DNA from 2 places in the Streptomyces sp. 7R007 genome. Region 1 is predicted to be linked to the other one. Evidence: riboswitches for the same ligand, from Rfam matches in the RefSeq annotation. Region 1 holds a riboswitch; the other holds the start of a gene.

Region 1 (4,429 bases):
GAACGAGACCGTGTACGCGGCCCACAGCACGCCGGCCGCCTGCGCGAGCCGTTTGATCACATAGCGGCGCATGGGTTAGCCGATCCACGTGTCGTGCAGCTGGAGCCGGCTGGAGGCGTCGAAGGTCAGCTGGTGCACCTTCTTCGACACGCCCAGTTGGGTCTGGAGCTCCACGACCGGCACGTAGTTGGCGTTGTGCACGATCAACTGCTGTGCCTGGCCGACGAGTTGCTTGCGCCTGGCGGTGTCCGTGGTCGCGGCCTGTGCGGCGAGGGCCGTGTCCAGGCCGGTGGCCGGCAGGTGGTAGAAGTTGGCCAGCTTCGTGGAGAAGGAGCTGCGCAGGATGTCCGGGTCGGCCCGGGTGACGTTGGTCCACACCGCGTCGTAGTCGCCGGACTGCAGTGTCGGGGTGAGCTGGGTGAGCTGGAGCTGCTTGAGGGTCACCTGGACGCCGACGGCCTTGAGTTGCTGCTGGATCAGCTCCAACGCGGGCTGGTTGGTGGCGGCGTTGGGGACCCAGTCGATGGACAGGGTGAGCTTCTTGCCGTCCTTGGCGCGGATGCCGTCACTGCCGGTCTTCCAACCGGCCGCGTCCAGGAGCGACGTGGCCTTGGCCGCGTCCGTCGCCAGGTCCGGGGCGAGGCTGGTGTAGTCGGGCGTGGTGTGGGCGAGGACGCTGGTCGCCGGCTGGGTGCCGGTGGGGAACACGGTGTCCGCGATCTGCTGCCGGTCGACGGCGTACAGGAGCGCCTGGCGCACGCGTGTGTCCTTCAGGGCCGGGCGTGCGTTGTTGAGGCCGAGGCCGAAGACGACGCCGGGGTTGGCCCGTCGCTGGAGGGTGACCTGGCCGCCCTTGAGGGCCGCCTCGTTGGCCCTGCCGACGCTGCTGACCGCGTCCACCTGCCCGGACTGGAGACTGCCCGTGCGTACACCGGCCTCCGGGACGACCTTGAACACCAGCTTGTCCAGGTACGCCTCGCCCTTCTTCGTCCACAGCGAGGAACCCCAGGCGTACCCGGTGCGCTTGGCGAGGGTGAGCGACTGGTTCTGCACGTACTGCGTCAGGACGAAGGGCCCGGAGCCGATCACGCCCTCGCTGCACTTCTGCTGCGGTGTCCTCTTGACGCTGGCCGCGGACTCGATGCCCAGTGAGTGCGTCGAAGTGGCCTGCAGGAACTGGGCGTTGGGCTGTTTGAAGGTGACCTTGACGGTGAGCGGGCCGATCACCGTGGTGCTCTCGACGCCGCTGAGATAGCCCTGGGCGAGGGTGCCGAGCGCGCCGAGTCGGGGCACCGCGTCGAAGTTGTCCTTGACCACCTGGGCGGTCAGCTTCGAGCCGTCGCTGAAGGTGACGTCCGGGCGCAGGTGGAAGGTGAACGTCGTGGCGTCGGAGCTGATGTCCCAGCTCTTCGCCAGCCACGGCACGATCTTGCCGGTTCTGGGGTCCTGGTCCGTCAGGGAGTCCACGATCTGGCGCACCGAGTAGATGGTCTCGTTGCTGCCGACCTGCTGCGGATCCACGCAGCCGGAGTCCGAGCCCACCGCGAAGGTCAGGGTGCCGCCGGACGTGGGCTGTCCGGTGCCGCCGCCCGTGCCGCCGCCGCCCGATCCGCAGGCGGTCAGCAGGACGCTGGTGGTCACGAGGGCGGCCAGTGCCGCCCACCGAGAGGTTCTGACAGGGGGGAGTGCAGTCACGGAGGGCTTCTCCTACTCGTGTCACCGGGCACGGTAGTCGTACGGGACATGGCCGTGCGCGGACGTGCGGCTTCGTTCGGCGCGCGAGGGCGACGCCGGGGAGGCGCGGTGCAGACAGGGATCAGGGCAGAGCGAGGGTCAGGCGCGGCCGGACGCGGCGAGGACGGGTGCCGTACCGCTGCCGGCGGTGGGAAGGCCCGTCAGGCCCGACAGAGACAGCTGGTCGAGCGCTTGAGGTCGATGTGGCGCCGACGCGAGAGGCGGGAGAACACGGTGGTGCCCGCGAAACGGGCGCTGAGGTCACCACCGTGCCGCATGTCGGTCCTCCACCTGTCCGGCCCCGGTCACGGGGCCACGCGCTTGCGGGATCGTCGGTGATTCCGCCGGGCTTTCACCTGGAGCACCCCACCGCGGGGGAGGGTTGCCGGTCAGCGAGCCAGGGCTTGACGCTGACACTCGATGCCGTTCGTGATCGTACGGAGAGATCTTGCCGTTGGTCAACGGCCCAGCCGTGCTTCAGGAACCGCCGCGCTCGCGGGGAATCTTCTGGCCGGCCTCGATCGCCACCGGCAGCCGGTTCTCGGCCGGGGGCAGCGGGCAGGTGGCCAGGTCCGTGTAGGCGCACGGCAGGTTCGCGGCCCGGTTGAAGTCCAGGACCACTGTGCCGTCGGCGGCGGGTGGCTCCAGGGTCAGGGACCGGTTGGCGGCGTAGGTGGTGACCCCGGAGGTCGCGTCGGTGAACAGCGCCATCAGCCGTCCGGCACCGGGGCCGGGGAAGACGGTCAGCGCCAGCTGCTGCCCCTCCAGCTCGAACTCGACCCTGCCCGGAGCGTCGTAGACGTGCTCCAGGCCCTCGACCGCGGCGCCCACGGTGGTCGGCCGCGGTGTGTCGAAGGGGAGGTAGCGGCCCGTCACGACCCATCGCGGGTCGGGGGCGTAGGCGGGCGTGCCGGTGAAGGCCGTGCGCAGCGGCGCGTCGGGGTGGCGGGGGCGCACGATGTCGTGCCCGCCGCGCCGGGCCACCTCGATGACGGCGTCCTTCCACACCGCGTCAACGCCACCGCGTTCGGGAAGCACGCCGAAGCGGTGTTCGCCGCGTACCGGCACCCCGTCGACGACCAGTTCCTCGTCCTCGTCGAGTTCCACGACGACCCCGTCATCGCCGGTGCGCCAGGCACCGGGCGCGTCCGGGAAGCGCTGGGGCTGTTGCGTCAGCCAGTGCAGGCCGGTGATCGCAAGGAAGCCGTGCGGGGCGGCGAGGCGGGCCTCCTGGGCGCGGTACCACTCCAGCCAGGTCTCGGTGAAGGCGTGGAGGTCGGCGGTGGCTTCGGCGGCGGTGGCTTCGGTGGCGGTGGCTTCGGCGGTGGTGGTTTCGGTGGCGGTGGCTTCGGTGGTCATGGGTGCGGGGCTCCTTCGTGACGGGGTGCAGGGGGCCGGCGGGTCGACGGGCGTGCTCAGCCGGCCAGTTCGCCCAGGAGTTGCCAGGTGCGTCGGCGTTCGGCGTCGCCCGCGATCTCGGTGCCGGAGAAGACGACCTCGGTGGCGCCGGCGTCGCGGTACCGGCGTATCTCGGCCTCGACGGTCTTCTCGTCGCCGATCACGGCCAGGTCGGCGGCCCGTCGGCCCCCGGAGAGTTCGATGACCCGGGCGTAGGACGGGATCCGTTCGTAGAACGCGAGGGTCTCGGTGGCCTTCGCGCGCACCGCGTCGACGTCGTCGGTGACCACGCCGGGCACCAGGGCCACAATGCGGGGCGCGGGCCGGCCGGCGGCCTCGGCGGCGGCGGTCAGGGCGGGCACGATGTGGTCCGCCAGGGCGCGCGGGCCGGCCAGGTAGGGCAGGATGCCGTCCGCGAGCTCACCGCTGACCCGCAGCGCTTGGGGCCCCATCGCGGCGACCAGCAGGGGGACGCCGCCGTCGGCGCCCGGCACCCGGGCCGGGACGGGGGTGGTCGCGGTGAGCAGCTCGCCGTGGAAGTCGGCGCTGCCGGTCTCGGTCAACTGGCGCAGGGCGGTGAGGAATTCACGCAGCCGGGCGATGGGGCGTTCGAAGGGCAGGCCGAAGCCGGTCTCCGTCAGCAGTTTCGTGCCCAGGGCCAGTCCGAGGTGGTAGCGGCCGTGGGTCGCGGCCTGCGCGGTCTGGGCCTGGCTGGAGACCAGCAGCGGGTGGCGGCCGAAGACGGGGATCGCGGAGGTGCCGACCTGCAGTGCGGGCACCTCCCGCCCGGCGATCGCCGCGAGCTGGGGCGAGTCGGCCCCGAAGGTCTGCCCGAACCAGGCCGACGTGAGACCGAACTGCGCGGCCTCTCGGGCCAGTTCCACGGTGGCGTCGACCTGGTTCGGCGCGTCGGACGCGTTGAGCGCTACTCCAACAGTCATGTCAGTCAGAACCGGTGCCGGCCGAGGGGGCATTCCGGTGCGTGTGTGACGGCTTCTTGTCAGTCATGTGTCACGGTCCTCTGAGAGGGAGGGGCGTCGCCGGGCTGGTCAGCTCGCCTGGCGCCGGTGGGATGCGGAGCGGTGGGTGAGGGGTTCGCGCAGGGCGAGGTGTTCGCGCAGGGTGGTGCCGGTGTACTCGGTGCGGTAGACGCCGCGTTCCTGCAGTTCGGGGACGAGCAGGTCGACGATGTCGTCGAGGCCGTCGGGGATGAGGTACGGCGTGACGTTGAAGCCATCGAGCGCGCCGTGCCGTACGAAGTGGGCGAACTTGTCGGCGAGGCCGGAGGGGGTGCCGA
Region 2 (4,429 bases), on a different contig from region 1:
GGGTCACAGGACCCGGCGCAGGAAGTCCTTGGTGCGTTCGTGCCGGGGGTGGTCCAACACCTCGGCGGGCGGGCCCTGTTCGACGATGCGTCCGTCGTCGATGAAGACGATCCGGTCGGCGACCTCGCGGGCGAAGCCGATCTCGTGGGTGACGATCACGAGCGTGGTGCCGCTGGTGGCCAGGTCCTTGATGACGGCCAGCACCTCGCCGACGAGTTCGGGGTCGAGCGCGGAGGTCGGCTCGTCGAACAGGATGATTCCGGGGCGCAGGGCGAGGGCCCGGGCGATGGCGACGCGCTGCTGCTGCCCGCCGGACAGCTGCCGCGGGTAGGCGGCGGTCCGGTCCCCGAGGCCGACGCGGTCGAGGAGTTCGCGGGCCAGTTCCAGCGCCTCGGGCCTGGCGAGCCTGCCGGTGGCGACGGGGGCGGCGGCGACGTTGTCGAGCGCGGTCAGGTGCGGGAAGAGGTTGAAGTTCTGGAAGACGAACCCGATCCGGGAGCGCTGGGCGAGGATGGCCCGCTCGCTGAGCTCCTTCAGCCGCCCGCCCTGCCGCCGGACGCCGATCAGCTCGCCGTTGACGCTGACGTGGCCGATCTCGGGCTTCTCCAGGTGGTTGATCACCCGCAGCAGCGTCGACTTGCCGGAGCCGGACGGGCCGAGGACGACGGTGACCTCCCCGGGGCGGACGGTCAGGTCGATGCCGTCGAGGACGCGGTGGGTGCCGTACCACTTGTGGACGTCGTGGACTTCGAGCCCGGCGGGTGCGGTGGTCATACGCCGGCCTCCCTGCGCAGCCGGGCCCTGAGACCGGCGAGGCCGGCCCGTGCCTTCTGCAACGGCGTCGGCGGCAGGGTGCGGGTGGCGCCCCGGGCGAAGTACCGCTCGACGTAGAACTGGACGACGGACACGGCGCTGGTGAGGATCAGGTACCAGACGGTGGCGACCAGCAGCAGCGGCACGATGTCGCCGGGGTAGGTGCTGCCCATCGACTGCACCGAGCCGAACAGGTCCAGCAGCGACACGTAGAACACCAGGGACGTGCCCTTGATGAGGCCGATGAGCTGGTTGACGTAGTTGGGCGTGATGGACCGCAGGGCCTGCGGGAAGACGATCCGGGTGAACTGGTAGCGCTTCGGCAGGCCCAGCGCGGCGGCGGCCTCGTGCTGGCCCTGGTCGACGGAGAGGATGCCGCCGCGTACGACCTCGGAGGCGTAGGCCGCCTCGTTGAGGCTGAGTCCGACGACGGCGACGGCCATGTCGGTGGCGAGCCGGGACTCGTCGAAGGAGACGAACGCGGGGCCGAACGGCACGCCCAGGCTCACCGTCCGGTACAGGGCGCTGAAGTTGTAGAGGAAGATCAGCACCACGATCAGCGGTATCGAACGGAACAGCCAGGTGTACGTCCAGCTGACCGCGCGCAGCACCGGGCTCCCGGAGAGCCGGCCGAGGGCCAGCAGGATGCCGCCGAGCAGGCCCAGCACGGCGCTGAGGGCGGTCACTTCGAGGGTGACGAGCAGACCGTCGAGGATGGCGGGCCGCAGGAACCAGTAGCGAAAGCGGTCCCACTGGTAGAAGGGGTTGGTCGCCAGCCCGTGGACGGCCTGCGCGACGAGCACCAGGACGACGGCGGTGGCGATCCACCGGCCCGGCCGGCGCAGCGGCACGACGCGCTGGGCGGTCAGTTCCCGGGAGGGGGCGGGGGCGGGCGGTGCCTCGGCGAGGGACACCGCGACGCCGGGAGGTTCACTCATGGTGGGCTCCGGCTGGTTCGGACACCCCGGAGCGCGACGGCATGCGGCACAGGCAGGCGAGGCACCGGGGGGCGGGAAGGACAACGGCACACCGCTCGGGCGGTGTTCGTCAGGAGGCGCGGGGCTGCGGGGAAGGAGTCAGCCCCGACAGCGGGCACGGCCCGGCGCGGTACACAGTGCGCTGTTCACGCGGAGCAGATCGACGGCGCGATCGGCCACGAGGAGGTTGCGGTACGGCCGTACGCAGCCCGCCGGGCGGCGCGTGGCCGTCCTGGGAACTGCGTACATGGCGTCACCGTCACTTCTGGCCCCTTCAGGGCCTCGCGCTTACCGAAACGACTTCGGTCCGGTCGTCACCTGGGGCACCCCACCGCGGTGCGAGGGTTGCCGGTCAGCAAGCCAGGGCTTGTCGCTGACGCTCATGACCGTTCTGGTCCGTACGTTAAGGCAGTCGACCCGCCCGGTGTCAACGCCGGTCCAGAGGATGGACGGTCAGGGGGTGTGGGCGGCCCAGTCGAGGATCTGCACGGCCGCGCCGGCGTCCTCCAGGCCCCGGCAACGGGCGTGGTGGCGGCGGGCGATGCCGTCCAGGTCGAGGTGGGTGCCGAAGGCGGGGTGGGCGGTCAGGCGGCGGGCGTAGGCCCACAGCGCGGGATGGCCGGCGATGCGGCGCACGGCCGAGGCGTCGAGGTGGTTGCGGTGCACGGTGTCGAGTTGGACGAGCGCGACCCACAACTCGACGTCGGCCGCGGTGATGTGATCGCGGATCATGTACGTCCGCCCCTCCAGCCAGCGCTCCAGCGCGCCCAGGGTCTCCAGCAACGCCTCGAGCGCCGCGGCGCGTTCGGCCGGCTCGGCGTCGGCGGCCCCGGCGCGCTGCGCCGCCTCCCGGATGCCGTGCGCGCACATCCGCTCGACGGCGTCGATCTCCGACTCGGCGCCGCACGGGTACGGCGCGGGCCGGTCGGCGCCGAAGTGCCGGGCGAGGTCGCGCATGATGTCGGGGGCGTGGGTGCTGACGATGCGTCCGGACCAGTCGTCGGCGAGGACCGGGGCGAGTGCGGCGCCGGCGTAGCGGTGGGCGCTCGCCTCGTACAGCGGGCGCAGCCGCGCGTAGCCGCCCTCGGGGCGGTCGGGGACGGCGGGCAGGTAGGTGGCCGGACAGACGGCGTCCAGTCCGAGCAGGCTGTGGGTGACGGCGATGCGCAGGCCGTCCGGACACGCGGTCGACAGGTACAGGCGGTAGCGCAGCGGAACGGCGTAGTGGCCGCTGCGGGCGTCCCTGCCGATGCGCCCCCGGAAGGCGGGCGCGGGCTGGACGGACGCAGGGGCGGCCGGCGGTGCGATGGTCATGACTCTCCCCGGGAGCGGGCGCGGACGTACGCGCGGCGGAAGCGACGTCGGGCGACTGTGGAGCGCAGTCGGCGGCTCTCAGCGCAGGGGGTCGATCGCGCTGCACACGCGCAGCAGATCGATGTGGCGGCGGGAGGTGAGAAGAGGCGTCGGCCCGGGAGTGCGGCTCGCCCGGCGTGCGGCCGTGCTGACCCGGCCCGGGGCCGGTGCGGGGCACCTCATCTTTCCCTACCTTTTCACTAGGATTCCTGACTGGAGTGTCGATCCGACCAGGGAGTACGTCAAGAGGGCGTCCACGGGCCGGATATGACGCCGGTATGACCGAGCCCACAACCGAGACGCTGGCGTTTCGATAACGACGGGGCTAGCCTGATGCCATCAAGGTGAACGATACCGTTTCGTTCACCGCGGCAGAGGGTGACGGGAAGTGCCATGCCCACTGTGCTCATCGTCAGCAACCACGCGCTCCAGCGCCGCGGCCTCCGGATGCTCCTGGAGACCCGGCCCGACCTGACCGTCCTCGGCGACGCGGCCACCGGCTCCGACGCGGTCCGCCTGTGCGAACAGGGCCCCGTCGACGTCGTCCTGCTCGACAGCCGCCTGCCCGGCGCCGACGACCTCGACACCATCCGCCGCCTCACCCGCTCCGAGTCCGTGCGGCACACCCCCCGGGTGCTCGTGCTGAGCCTGGCCGGTTTCGACGAGTACGGCTACGCGGCCCTGCGCGCCGGAGCCGGCGGCTTCCTCACCGAGGAGGCCACCCCCGACGAACTCGCCGCCGCCGTGCACACCGTGGCCGCCGGGGACGCCGTACTGCCGCCCGCGCTCACCCAGGCCCTCATCGACGCCGTCCGCCGCGAGGCGCCCGCCCCCGCACGGGAGCCGGAGCACCGGCTCGGCACCCTCACCGGACGCGAACGCGACGTCCTCGCCGGTGTCGCCTCCGGCTGGTCCAACGCCGAGATCGCCGAACGGCTGTCCATCGCACCGACCACCGTCAAGTCCCACGTCAGCAGCATCCTCACCAAGATCGACGCCCACGCGCGCGTGCAGGCCGTGGTCTTCGCCTACGAGTCCGGGCTGGTACGGCCCTCCTGACGCCGCCCGGTCCGTACGGCGCCCACGCTCGCGGCGACGACCATCGCGACGGCCACGCACCGCGCCGCCGACAGGGCCTGGCCCAGCACCAGGTACCCGGCCAGCGCGGCGAGGGCCGGCGCGAGGCTCGTCAGCACCGCGAACGTGGCCGCGGGCAGCCTGCGCAGCGCGAGGAGTTCGAGCGTGTAGGGCACGCCGGACGACAGCACGGCGATCGCCAGGCCCAG

What was found. A riboswitch is a leader RNA that binds a small molecule or an ion and turns the genes downstream of it on or off. The one in region 1 is predicted to bind S-adenosylmethionine.
Region 2: another riboswitch for S-adenosylmethionine. It lies ahead of ACYF6T_RS02670 (amino acid ABC transporter permease); the one in region 1 lies ahead of ACYF6T_RS12705 (putative leader peptide).

What each region holds. Positions count from the first base shown of each region.
Region 1 covers NZ_JBTWMV010000007.1:288,168-292,596, forward strand. Annotated here, with positions in the region: gene ACYF6T_RS12695 (ABC transporter permease) at 1-72, opposite strand, end outside; gene ACYF6T_RS12700 (ABC transporter substrate-binding protein) at 76-1,695, opposite strand; gene ACYF6T_RS12705 (putative leader peptide) at 1,896-2,012, opposite strand; SAM riboswitch class IV at 2,047-2,159, opposite strand; gene ACYF6T_RS12710 (DUF1684 domain-containing protein) at 2,212-3,093, opposite strand; gene ACYF6T_RS12715 (LLM class F420-dependent oxidoreductase) at 3,150-4,073, opposite strand; gene ACYF6T_RS12720 (NtaA/DmoA family FMN-dependent monooxygenase) at 4,182-4,429, opposite strand, start outside.
Region 2 covers NZ_JBTWMV010000001.1:558,708-563,136, forward strand. Annotated here, with positions in the region: gene ACYF6T_RS02665 (amino acid ABC transporter ATP-binding protein) at 4-774, opposite strand; gene ACYF6T_RS02670 (amino acid ABC transporter permease) at 771-1,751, opposite strand; SAM riboswitch class IV at 2,070-2,178, opposite strand; gene ACYF6T_RS02675 (glutathione S-transferase C-terminal domain-containing protein) at 2,244-3,104, opposite strand; gene ACYF6T_RS02680 (putative leader peptide) at 3,183-3,326, opposite strand; gene ACYF6T_RS02685 (LuxR C-terminal-related transcriptional regulator) at 3,537-4,202, shown strand; gene ACYF6T_RS02690 (EamA family transporter) at 4,172-4,429, opposite strand, start outside.